DNA from 4 places in the Serratia sp. NCCP-200 genome. Region 2 is predicted to be linked to each of the others. Evidence: predicted binding sites of a transcription regulator. Region 2 holds the regulator's gene; each other region holds the start of a gene.
The links. The regulator sigma-54, encoded in region 2, starts transcription at its own class of promoters, with help from an activator protein. The targets are predictions, from matches to a motif close to GTTGGCACANNTTTCGCTNT.
Positions count from the first base shown of each region.

Region 1: glnK (P-II family nitrogen regulator) is a predicted target of sigma-54. The motif match lies at 1,401-1,420, and genes of this name have one in related genera.
Region 3: glnA (glutamate--ammonia ligase) is a predicted target of sigma-54. The motif match lies at 1,536-1,555, and genes of this name have one in related genera.
Region 4: hypA (hydrogenase maturation nickel metallochaperone HypA) is a predicted target of sigma-54. The motif match lies at 1,570-1,589, and genes of this name have one in related genera.

Region 1 covers NZ_BAAKUJ010000002.1:241,367-244,507, forward strand. The annotation lists gene AC6HVW_RS06385 (SmdB family multidrug efflux ABC transporter permease/ATP-binding protein) at 1-1,198, shown strand, start outside; gene glnK (P-II family nitrogen regulator) at 1,472-1,810, shown strand; gene amtB (ammonium transporter AmtB) at 1,848-3,134, shown strand.
Region 2 covers NZ_BAAKUJ010000004.1:314,601-317,741, forward strand. The annotation lists gene lptA (lipopolysaccharide ABC transporter substrate-binding protein LptA) at 1-101, shown strand, start outside; gene lptB (LPS export ABC transporter ATP-binding protein) at 108-833, shown strand; gene rpoN (RNA polymerase factor sigma-54) at 884-2,320, shown strand; gene hpf (ribosome hibernation promoting factor) at 2,344-2,631, shown strand; gene ptsN (PTS IIA-like nitrogen regulatory protein PtsN) at 2,850-3,141, shown strand, end outside.
Region 3 covers NZ_BAAKUJ010000009.1:15,228-18,368, forward strand. The annotation lists gene glnA (glutamate--ammonia ligase) at 47-1,456, opposite strand; gene typA (ribosome-dependent GTPase TypA) at 1,827-3,141, shown strand, end outside.
Region 4 covers NZ_BAAKUJ010000002.1:1,008,231-1,011,371, forward strand. The annotation lists gene AC6HVW_RS09920 (4Fe-4S dicluster domain-containing protein) at 1-249, opposite strand, end outside; gene hydN (electron transport protein HydN) at 281-823, opposite strand; gene hypA (hydrogenase maturation nickel metallochaperone HypA) at 1,632-1,976, shown strand; gene hybG (hydrogenase maturation factor HybG) at 1,992-2,285, shown strand; gene flhA (formate hydrogenlyase transcriptional activator FlhA) at 2,425-3,141, shown strand, end outside.

The sequences.
Region 1 (3,141 bases), on a different contig from region 2:
GCGGATGCGTAGCTACCTGGCGGATATCAACGATGGCTTCAACGAAGTGATCAGCGGCATGGGGGTGATCCAGCAGTTCCGTCAGCAGATCCGTTTTGGTGAGCGCATGAGTGCGGCCAGCCGCTCGCATTACACCGCCCGGATGCAGACGCTGCGCCTGGATGGTTTTCTGTTACGGCCACTGCTTAGCCTGTTCTCTGCCTTGGTGCTATGTGGCCTGTTGATGCTGTTTGGCTTCAGCGGTGAAGGCGCGATTGGCGTGGGGGTGCTGTATGCCTTCATCAACTATCTTGGCCGTTTGAACGAACCGTTGATTGAGCTGACCGCCCAGCAATCGATATTGCAGCAGGCCGTGGTGGCCGGTGAGCGTATTTTCGAGCTGATGGATCGCAGCCAGCAGAGCTATGGCAGTGACGATCGCCCGTTGGCGAGCGGCCGTATTGATATCAGCGACCTGAGCTTTGCCTACCGCAGCGACAAAAAAGTGCTGCAACATATCTCGTTGCAGGTGCCGTCACGGGGTTTTGTTGCCCTGGTGGGTCATACCGGCAGCGGAAAGAGCACCTTGGCTAACCTGTTGATGGGCTATTACCCGCTGAGCGAAGGGGAAATTCGTCTGGATGGCCGCCCGTTGTCCAGCCTTTCACATCGTACCCTGCGCCAAGGCATTGCCATGGTGCAGCAAGATCCGGTGGTAATGGCGGAATCGGTGCTGGCGAACGTCACGCTTGGTCGCTCTATCGGTGAAGAGGCGGTCTGGCAGGCGCTGGAAACGGTGCAACTGGGTGAACTGGTGCGTAGCTTCCCACAGGGCATCCATACGCGCCTGGGGGAGCAGGGGAATAATCTGTCCGTAGGACAGAAGCAGTTGTTGGCCTTGGCGCGCGTGTTGGTCCAGGCACCGCAGATCCTGATCCTGGATGAAGCGACCGCCAATATAGATTCCGGCACCGAGCAGGCGATCCAACGCGCCTTACGGCTGATCCGCGAGCAGACGACGCTGGTGGTGATCGCCCACCGCCTTTCAACCATTGTGGATGCCGACTCTATTCTGGTACTGCATCGCGGTCATGCCGTGGAGCAGGGGAACCATCAGCAGTTGTTGGCACAGCAGGGCCGCTACTACCAGATGTATCAGCTACAGCTGGTGGGTGAAGAGTTGGCTGCTACGACTCGCGACGAAACTCAGCCCGCATAATCTTAAGCAAGGGCTCCGCTCCAGGAGCCCGCACCACCAACAGGCAATAGCGCTTTTCAACTCCCTCCTACTGCACTTTCCCAACGCGTAATGCACCAAAAAAGTGCGCAATCTTCCGGCTGCGATCTCTGCTTTCGTCCAGTGCTGGCCTCTGGTTGTGGGTATTTCTATATAATCAATTGAATTTAAATAAAAAATAATTTGTGGCACAGCCTTTGCTTTATATGAGTCGTACCGGGGGTAAGTTTTTGGGCTTAATCGTGGAGAGGCAATATGAAGCTGGTTACCGTGGTGATCAAACCATTCAAGTTAGAGGACGTGCGTGAAGCCTTATCCTCTGTAGGTATTCAGGGGCTGACCGTAACCGAAGTCAAAGGCTTTGGCCGCCAGAAGGGTCATGCCGAGCTCTATCGTGGAGCAGAGTACAGCGTCAATTTCTTACCTAAGGTCAAAATTGATATCGCTATTGCCGATGACCAACTGGATGAAGTGGTTGATGTGATTAGCAAGGCGGCCTACACCGGCAAGATCGGTGACGGCAAAATTTTCGTTGCCGAATTGCAACGTGTGATTCGAATTCGTACCGGCGAAACCGACGAAGCGGCTCTGTGATCGCAGGCTCAGTCAACTGAATGGGGATGGATTGATAATGAAAAGACTGTTATCCACGTTGGGCCTGAGTTTGGTAACCCTGGTTCCTTCTTTGGCTCTGGCCGCTCCGGCGGTGGCAGACAAGGCGGACAACGCCTTTATGATGATTTGCACCGCGCTGGTGCTGTTTATGACTTTACCGGGAGTGGCGCTGTTTTACGGCGGCCTGCTGCGCTCGAAGAACGTCCTCTCAATGTTGACTCAGGTGACCGTCACCTTTGCCCTGGTGTGTGTGCTGTGGGTCATTTATGGCTACAGCTTGGCGTTCAGCGAAGGTAACGCCTTCTTCGGTGGCTTCCAGACGGTGATGCTCAAAGGGATCGGGATAGACAGCCTGACCGGCACCTTTAGCCAGATGATCCACGTGGCGTTCCAGTGCTCCTTCGCCTGTATTACCGTGGCATTGGTGGTGGGCGGCTTTGCCGAACGCATCCGCTTCTCTGCGGTGGTTATTTTTGCCGCCATCTGGTTCACGATTTCCTACCTGCCGATTGCGCATATGGTTTGGGGCGGTGGTTTCCTGGCAGCCGACGGCGCGTTGGACTTTGCGGGCGGTACCGTGGTGCATATCAACGCCGCGAGCGCTGGTCTGGTAGGGGCCTATCTGTTGGGTAAACGTGCCGGCTATGGCAAAGAGGCCTTTAAGCCACACAACCTGCCGATGGTATTTACCGGAGCTTCGATCCTGTATATCGGCTGGTTTGGCTTCAACGCCGGTTCAGCCAGTGCGGCCAACGGTATTGCGGCGCTGGCATTCCTCAATACGGTGATAGCCACTGCCGGTGCAATCCTCTCCTGGACCTTTGCCGAGTGGGTCGTACGGGGTAAACCTTCTCTGCTGGGAGCCTGCTCGGGCTGTATCGCTGGTCTGGTTGCGATTACGCCAGCGGCGGGTACCGTGGGTGTAGGCGGTGCGCTGATTATCGGCCTGGTAGGTGGTATTGCTGGCCTGTGGGGCGTGGTTACGCTGAAGAAATGGCTGAAAGTAGACGACACCTGCGATGTGTTTGGTGTGCACGGGGTTTGCGGTATCGTTGGCTGTCTGTTGACCGGTGTCTTTACCGCCTCATCACTGGGCGGAACGGGCTACGCCGATGGCGTTACCATGGGGCATCAGGTGTGGGTCCAGTTGATGAGCGTTGTTGTGACGCTGGTGTGGTCAAGCGTGGCCGCGTTTATCGCCTTTAAGGTCGCCGGGGCCGTGGTGGGGCTGCGCGTACCGGAAGAGCAGGAACGCGAAGGTCTGGATGTGAACAGCCACGGCGAGAATGCTTACAACCAGTAAAATATGT
Region 2 (3,141 bases):
AGCAGCAGATGCAGGCGTTCAGCGATAAAGGCAAACGCGTAACCACGGTTCTGGTGCCATCACAGTTGCAAGACAAAAACGGTCAAAAGAAGAGTAACTAATTACTTATGGCAACACTCATCGCAGAAAACCTGGCGAAAGCCTACAAAGGCCGCAAAGTCGTTGAAGACGTGAGCCTGAAAGTGAAATCTGGCGAGATCGTCGGCCTGCTGGGGCCAAACGGTGCCGGTAAGACCACCACTTTCTACATGGTGGTCGGCATCGTTCAGCGCGACGCCGGGCGCATCGTGATCGATGACGAAGATATCAGTATCCTGCCGCTGCACGCCCGCGCACGCCGCGGTATCGGTTACCTGCCGCAGGAAGCCTCTATCTTCCGCCGCCTGAGTGTTTACGACAATCTGATGGCGGTGCTGGAGATCCGCGCCGATCTCACCAGTGAGCAACGCAACGATCGGGCTATCGAGCTGCTGGAAGAGTTTCATATCTCCCACCTGCGTGACAACCTGGGCCAATCGCTGTCCGGTGGTGAACGCCGCCGCGTGGAGATTGCCCGTGCGTTGGCCGCCAACCCGAAATTTATCCTGCTGGATGAACCTTTCGCCGGGGTTGACCCGATTTCCGTTATCGATATCAAGAAAATCATCGAGCACCTGCGCGACAGCGGCCTTGGCGTGCTGATCACCGATCATAACGTGCGCGAGACGCTAGACGTGTGCGAACGTGCCTATATCGTCAGCCAGGGCAAGCTGATTGCCCACGGCACGCCGGACGCCATCCTGGCCGATGAGCAGGTGAAACGCGTTTATCTGGGCGAAGAGTTCCGCCTGTAGGTTCCAGCGGCAGGCCAGCAGGCCGCCGTTAACGGAAGTAGCAGAAGATTATGAAGCAAGGTTTGCAACTCAGGCTCAGCCAGCAACTGGCCATGACCCCCCAACTTCAGCAGGCGATCCGCCTGTTGCAGCTGTCCACGCTTGAGCTCCAGCAGGAGATCCAACTGGCGCTAGAGAGCAACCCTCTGCTTGAACAGACCGAAGACCAGCACGAAGAGATCGACACCAAAGAAAGCGTCGAGACCGAAGGGCTAGACACCCGCGAAGCGCTGGAACAGAAGGACATGCCCGAAGAGCTGCCTTTGGATGCCACCTGGGATGAGATCTATACCGCGGGCACCCCGTCCGGCACCGGTACCGACTATGGCGATGACGAACTGCCGGTCTATCAGGGCGAAACCACGCAAACGCTGCAGGACTACCTGATGTGGCAAGTGGATCTGACACCGTTCTCTGACACCGATGCCGCCATCGCCACCTCGATCGTCGACGCCGTCGATGACACCGGCTATCTCACCGTACCGCTGGAAGACATTCTGGAGAGTATGGGTGACGATAACGTGACGATGGACGAGGTCGAAGCGGTATTGAAGCGCGTACAGCGTTTTGATCCGGTCGGCGTCGCGGCGCGCGATCTGCGTGACTGCCTGCTGATCCAGCTTTCCCAGTATGCCAAAGACACGCCCTATCTGGCGGAGGCCCGCCTGATCGTCAGCGAGCATCTGGATTTGCTGGCCAACCACGACTTTCGCACCCTGATGCGAACAACTCGCTTAAAAGAAGATACACTGAAAGAAGCGATGGTGTTGATCCACTCGCTCGATCCGCGCCCTGGGCAGTCGATCAATACCGGTGAATCCGAGTATGTGATCCCGGACGTGTTGGTGCGCAAGGTGCAGGACAAGTGGGTGGTAGAGCTTAATGCAGACAGCATCCCACGGCTGAAAATCAACCAGCAATATGCGGCACTGGGCAACACGGTGCGCAACGATGCCGACGGCCAGTATATCCGCAGCAATTTGCAGGAAGCGAAGTGGCTGATCAAGAGCCTGGAAAGCCGGAACGACACGCTGCTCAAGGTGACCCGCTGTATTGTCGAACAGCAGGAGGCGTTCTTTGAACAGGGTGCAGAATTTATGAAGCCCATGGTGCTGGCGGATATCGCCCAGGCCGTGGAAATGCATGAATCGACAATCTCACGCGTGACGACGCAGAAATTCCTGCACAGCCCGCGTGGTATTTTCGAATTGAAGTATTTCTTCTCCAGCCATGTGAATACCGACAGCGGTGGCGAAGCCTCCTCTACGGCGATCCGGGCGTTAGTGAAGAAATTGATCGCGGCGGAAAACCCTGCCAAACCGCTTAGCGACAGCAAGCTGACCACCATGCTTTCCGATCAGGGGATCATGGTGGCGCGGCGCACCGTTGCCAAGTACCGAGAGTCTTTGTCCATCCCGCCGTCCAACCAGCGTAAACAGTTGGTTTGACCTCTATAGAGAAGGAAGACATTATGCAGCTCAACATTACCGGACACCATGTCGAAGTCACCGAACCAATGCGTGAGTTCGTCAACACCAAGTTTGCCAAACTCGAGCAGTATTTTGACCGCATTAACCAGGTATATGTCGTACTCAGTGTGGAAAAAGTGCAGCAGATTGCGGAAGCAACGGTGCATGTGAATGGGGGCGAGTTGCACGCCACCTCGGAAAAAGAAGATATGTATGCCGCAATTGACTGCCTGATCGACAAACTGGCGCGTCAATTGAACAAACATAAAGACAAACTAAAGCAACACTGACATTCTGGGCCGTTATGCGATGCGTAATGGCCCACATCGTAGTCGCATTGGCTACACGGCAACCCTCGGCGCAGCACCTGTATAGGTATGCGCCGATAAGCCATCAGGGTTAAACAGGCGAAAAACCGTTTCATGAAGGTTATCAACGCAAGCCTGCTTTCCAATGGTAAAGCAGGCTTGCAATAAAGCGACAGGACGCGGTTTTAAGTGAAGATGAGATGAACAACGAAATAATGCAATTAAGCTCGGTGTTAAACATCGAGTGCACCAGAAGCTCGGTACACTGCACCAGCAAGAAACGGGCTTTGGAAATTATCAGCGAGCTGGCGGCCAAGCAGCTCAACCTACCTTCGCAGGTGGTGTTTGACGCAGTACTCACCCGGGAACGTATGGGCAGTACCGGTATCGGCAACGGTATCGCGATCCCACACGGCAAACTGGAAGAGGACACTTTGCGGGCCGTTGGCGTGTTTATCCGCCTTGAGCAACCTATCGCCTTTGATGCCATTG
Region 3 (3,141 bases), on a different contig from region 2:
CTACTAATACTTAGGACGCGCCATCCTTAGACAGCGCGGGTATGACTTAAACGCTGTAATACAGTTCGAACTCAACTGGGTGTGGCGTCATGCGCACGCGATCCATTTCTTCTTTACGCAGTTCGATGTAGGCATCGATCGCGTCGTCGGTGAATACGCCACCGCGGGTCAGGAATTCACGGTCTTCGTTCAGTGCGGCCATTGCTTCATCTAGTGAGCCAGCCACTTTTGGAATTTCAGCTTCTTCTTCCGGCGGCAGGTCATACAGGTTTTTATCCATGGCATCGCCAGGGTGGATCTTGTTGATCACGCCGTCCAGGCCAGCCATCAGCAGTGCAGCGAAGCACAGGTATGGGTTAGCCGCTGGGTCCGGGAAACGAGCTTCGATACGGCGCGCTTTCGGGCTGGCAACCACTGGGATACGGATAGACGCAGAGCGGTTACGGGCAGAGTAAGCCAGCATAACCGGCGCTTCGTAGCCTGGGACTAGACGCTTGTAGGAGTTGGTGGTCGGGTTGGCCAGGGCGTTGATCGCTTTAGCGTGTTTGATGATGCCGCCAATGTAGAACAGCGCCATTTCAGACAGGCCGCCGTACTTGTCGCCAGCGAACAGGTTGGTACCGTTCTTGGACAGTGACATGTGGCAGTGCATACCTGAGCCGTTATCGCCGAACATCGGTTTTGGCATGAAGGTCGCGGTTTTGCCAAATGCGTGAGCCACGTTGTGAACCACGTATTTGTAGATTTGGATTTCGTCGGCTTTCTTGGTCATGGTATTGAAGCGGGTAGCCACTTCGTTCTGACCTGCGGTTGCCACTTCGTGGTGGTGAGCTTCAACCACCAGGCCCATTTCTTCCATGGTCAGACACATGGTAGAACGGATGTCCTGTGAAGAGTCGACCGGTGGCACTGGGAAGTAACCGCCTTTGACCGCTGGACGGTGGCCTTTGTTGCCGCCTTCGAGTTTGGTGCTGGAGTTCCAGGCGCCTTCGATATCATCAATAGCAACCATAGAACCACGGATGCTGCTACCGAAACGAATGTCGTCAAACAGGAAGAACTCTGGTTCTGGCCCGAACAGCACGGTATCGGCGATGCCGGAAGAGCGCAGGAAGTCTTCAGCACGCTTGGAGATTGAGCGTGGGTCACGATCGTAGCCCTGCATGGTGCCTGGCTCGAGGATGTCACAACGAATGATCAGGGTAGACTCTTCGAAGAACGGATCCAGAACCGCCGTGCTGGCGTCTGGCATCAGGACCATGTCAGATTCGTTGATGCCCTTCCAACCACCGATTGAGGAGCCGTCAAACATTTTACCTTCTTCGAAGAAGTCGGCATTTACCTGATGAGCAGGGATGGTAACGTGTTGCTCTTTACCCTTGGTGTCAGTGAAACGCAGGTCTACGAATTTCACTTCATGCTCATTCAGCATCGTCAAAACGTGTTCAGCGGACATACTTAACTCTCCCGGATTTATCGTTGTCATCGTCGTGGAACGAATCTGTGTAACTGGCCTGTTTTGCCTTGTGTAGACTAAAGCGAAAACTGTGCCAACTTTTAAAAAGCGAAAAAATCGCCGGTTTGTGCGGGTTTTGCTCATTGCCAGTATGCACCATTAGCGATGCAATGCACTATGGTGGTGCAAATAACCTGGGGTAGGGCACTAGAATGGTGCAAAACATCATCGATTGCTGCTTTTTGCACCGTGAAAGGGATCACAAACTAGCCTGTACACAGTTGTTTATAAGAGAGTGTTGTGATCTTGTTTAGTACCTCGCTTAATACGTGTACAATAGCGCGCTATTTCTAATGCCTGAGGCAAAGCTGTGATCGAAAATTTGCGTAACATCGCCATTATTGCCCACGTTGACCATGGTAAGACCACCCTGGTTGACAAGTTGCTGCAACAATCCGGTACTTTCGGAGAGCGTTCAGAAGCGACAGAACGCGTAATGGACTCCAACGATTTGGAGAAAGAGCGTGGGATTACCATCCTCGCAAAAAACACCGCCATTAATTGGAAAGACTACCGCATCAACATCGTAGACACCCCAGGACACGCCGACTTCGGCGGCGAGGTAGAGCGCGTGATGTCAATGGTCGACTCGGTGCTGCTGGTTGTGGATGCAATGGATGGCCCAATGCCGCAAACCCGTTTCGTGACCAAGAAAGCGTTCGCTAATGGTCTGAAACCGATCGTGGTAATCAACAAGGTTGACCGCCCTGGCGCGCGTCCTGACTGGGTTGTGGATCAGGTCTTCGACCTGTTCGTTAACCTGGACGCTACCGACGAACAGCTCGACTTCCCAATCATCTATGCATCTGCATTGATGGGTATCGCTGGTCTTGACCATAACGATATGGCCGAAGACATGACTCCGCTGTACCAGGCGATTGTCGATCACGTCTCTGCGCCACAGGTTGAGCTGGAAGCACCTTTCCAGATGCAGATCTCGCAGCTGGACTACAACAACTACGTGGGCGTTATCGGCATCGGCCGTATCAAGCGTGGTAAAGTGAAGCCTAACCAGCAGATCACCCTGATCGACAGCGAAGGCAAAACCCGTAACGGTAAAATCGGTAAAGTGCTGACCCATATGGGTCTGGAACGTATCGAAGCCACCGTTGCCGAGGCGGGCGACATCGTTGCCATCACCGGCCTGGGCGAGCTGAACATCTCTGACACCATTTGTGATGTGAACGCGGTTGAAGCGTTGCCAGCACTGTCAGTTGATGAACCTACCGTAAGCATGTTCTTTAACGTCAATACCTCACCGTTCTGTGGTAAAGAAGGCAAGTTCGTGACTTCACGCCAAATCCTTGAGCGTCTGAACAAGGAACTGGTACACAACGTGGCGTTGCGCGTTGAAGAAACCGAAGATGCTGACGCATTCCGTGTTTCAGGCCGTGGTGAGCTTCACCTGTCGGTTCTGATCGAAAACATGCGTCGTGAAGGTTTTGAACTGGCGGTTTCCCGTCCGAAAGTTATCTTCCGCGAAATCGATGGCCGCAAGCAAGAGCCGTTCGAGAACGTGACGCTGGACATCGAAGAACAGCACCAGGGTTCTGTGATGCAGGCGATGGGTGAGCGTAAAGCTGACCTGAAAAACATGGATCCAGATGGCAAGGGCCGTGTGCGTC
Region 4 (3,141 bases), on a different contig from region 2:
AATGCACAGGGTCTCATTCAGCTCTATGGCATGCTCGCCGTGCGTGATGGCATTGACCGGGCAAACGCGTGCACAAGGGGCGTCTTCACATTGGCGGCAAAGTATCGGCGCCGTTTGCTCTCCGACGCGCGTCACCGTCAGCCTGGGATGCGACTGTAGCCCTTCGGCCTTATGCACTTCGGTACAGGCAGCCATGCAGGTATTGCATCCGATACAGTGTTGAGGTTCCGCAATAACAAAGCGGTTCATGGCCGTTCCTCCGACAGAAAGCGGTTCATGCTTATATCGCCAACGACAGTGGATTGAGGGCGGCGCGGCGGCGTTTCTCTGCGTTCATTTTTTGCAGTAGCTGTTGGTCTACACAGAGCAACGCATCGGTGGGGCAAAATTCCATACAGGCCGGGCCATTGGCACGTCCGGTGCAGAGATCGCACTTGTGCGCTTCCGCTTTCTCGGCGGCGGGGAACATCAAGGTATTACCCTGATGGGCCATCGGGCGGGTGACCACTTCCATCACTCCGTATGGGCAAGCCATGACGCAGGCTTTACAGCCGATGCAACGCTCCTGCGTGACCTTGACCATGCCGTCGCTTTGGCTGATGGCCCCGTTGGGGCAAACGCTGGCGCAGGGGGCATCATCACACTGACGACACAGCACCACGGTGCTGACATTGCCGCCTTTCAGCAGATGCAGGCGAGGCGTGAAGTTGGCGGCATCCAGCGCCGAGACATCCTGGTTTTGGCTATGGACCACTACGCAGGCGATCTCACAAGTACGGCAGCCGATGCATTTTTGCGGATCGGCCATGATAAACCTGTTCATCAGTCACTCCTGATTACCTTCCATCGTTAAACTCCAGGCGGCGAGCCTTTGAGTCTGTGCTGCCGTTAGCTATACATAAAACGTGCCAAGCCTAATAAATTGATATAAAACAGTTGGTTGTGATTTAATGTGCCGCGCATGAACGGCGGATGGGCATAAACGACGAAGCGGGAGGGGATATTCGTCACGTTCCGCCAGAGTTGGCGTCGTCACTTCGTCATTTTTGTCGAAATCGGCAGCAAAAATGACGGTTTACCCCTCACCCCAACCCTCTCCCACAGGGAGAGGGAGCCGATCGGCGTTGTCGATAAGTGCGGGAATAAAGTTGCGGCTTGTTAAGTCAATTTTCCTGTGGAGGGGGAGTTAAATTGGCGCTGTGGTCGATCACGGGACTTAATTTGCGTCTCGGACTGTCCCCTCTCTTAGGGGAGAGGGAGCTGATAGCCCCTACTCTGTTGGGAGAAGGGCTGTCATAGCAGCAACCTCGATCGCCCCCTTTAGCAAAGGTGAGTCAGCCGGTGCTTATGAAGGAGCACTACACTTTCAGCCCAACTCGATCGCCCCTTTAACCAAGGTGATTCAGCTGGTGCTTATGAAGGATCACTATACTTTCAGCCCAACTCGAACGCCCCCTTTAACCAAGGTGATTCAGCTGGTGCTTATGAAGGATCACTATACTTTCAGCCCAACTCGATCGGTCCCCTCTCCCTGTGGGAGAGGGTTAGGGTGAGGGGCCACGGGATCACCTTGGCACCGTAATTGCACTAGCTGAAGCATCGGTGATTAATCGCCGAACAACGGAGCCCAGATGCATGAAATAACCCTGTGCCATCATGCGATGGAAATCATGCAGCAACACGCCCGGCAAAATCATGCCCGGCGCATTACCGCCGTCTGGTTTGAGATCGGCGCATTTTCCTGCGTGGAGGCGGAGTCGCTGAGGTTCTGCTTCGACATGGTCTGTCGCGGCACCTTGGCCGAAGACTGCGAGTTACATCTGCTCGAACAACAGGCACAGTGCTGGTGTCATGACTGCCGGACGGATGTGCAACTGCTGGTTCCCCAGGTCCTGGTCTGCCCGCAATGCGGCGGACGCAACCTGCGGGTGCAGGCGGATGACGGCTTACAACTCAAGCGCCTGGAAATTGAATAACCAAGAGGAAAAAGCATGTGTATAGGCATTCCCGGTAAGGTTGTGGCGCTGGACGCAAATCAATCCCAGCACGCCTGGGTCGACGTCTGTGGTGTGCAACGAGAAGTGAATATTGCCCTGGTGTGCCAGGACGATGAACCGCCAGAAGCGCTAATCGGTAGCTGGGTGTTGATCCATGTTGGCTTTGCCATGAGCCGCCTGGATGAGCAAGAAGCGCAGGAAACCTTGTCGGCACTGCAAGCAATGGGGGAAGTGGAGCAGGACGTCGCGCTGTTCTTGGCAGGAGAAGGCGACCAGGAGCGGCGATAAATTGTGCTATCCCCGGCAAATGATATTCCTGTTGCGGTGTTTTGTTGATCCGGTCGGGAGAAATTACCATTAACAAACCTTACTCTTTGTGAGGATGTTCGCTGGCAATAATCTTCGTGACTCAGACAAGTGATAAACCATGTCGACTGTACGCTTAGAACAACAAGACCTGCTCGAAATTACGCGCATGCTGCTCGGGCAGCATAATTTCATCGATCTGTTACTGCAATTGCGTCAGGTATTGCAGCGCATGCAATTGGCCGACAGCGTCGCGTTGGTGCTATTTGATCCGCACAGTGAACGGGTGAGTTTTCACGGGCTGGATCAAGCGCAGCAGCCGGTAAATTATCAGGACGAAACGCTGCTGGCGAATGGTCCGGTCAGCCGCTTTCAACACAGCTCGTTACCCCAGCGCTGGCAGGCCGATGAGCTGCACGATCGCTATCCGCAAATCCGCGCCCTGAAGTTGCATCCTCCCTTCAACCAATACTGTTTGATGCCGCTACATGCGGGTGGGCGGCCGCTCGGTGGCTGTGAATTACTGCGTAGCGGAAGCGAGCCGTTCAGCGATGCCAGCCTGGTGCAGTTGCAAACGCTGATGGAAGTGGTGGCGCTGGCCACGCAGCAGATCGTTTTGTTGGAAAACGCGCAACGGCAACAGCACCAGCTGCGTCATGAGCTGGATGACTATCGCATCTTGGTGGATGTCACCAATGCGGTGCTGTCAAAGCTGGATCTGGATGATGTGATGGGGGAGATCTCGGAGAAAATTCACCACTTTTTCAACAGTGACGCCATCAGCATCGTATTACGCAGTAACCACGCCGATCAGCTCACCATCTACTCCACCCACTAT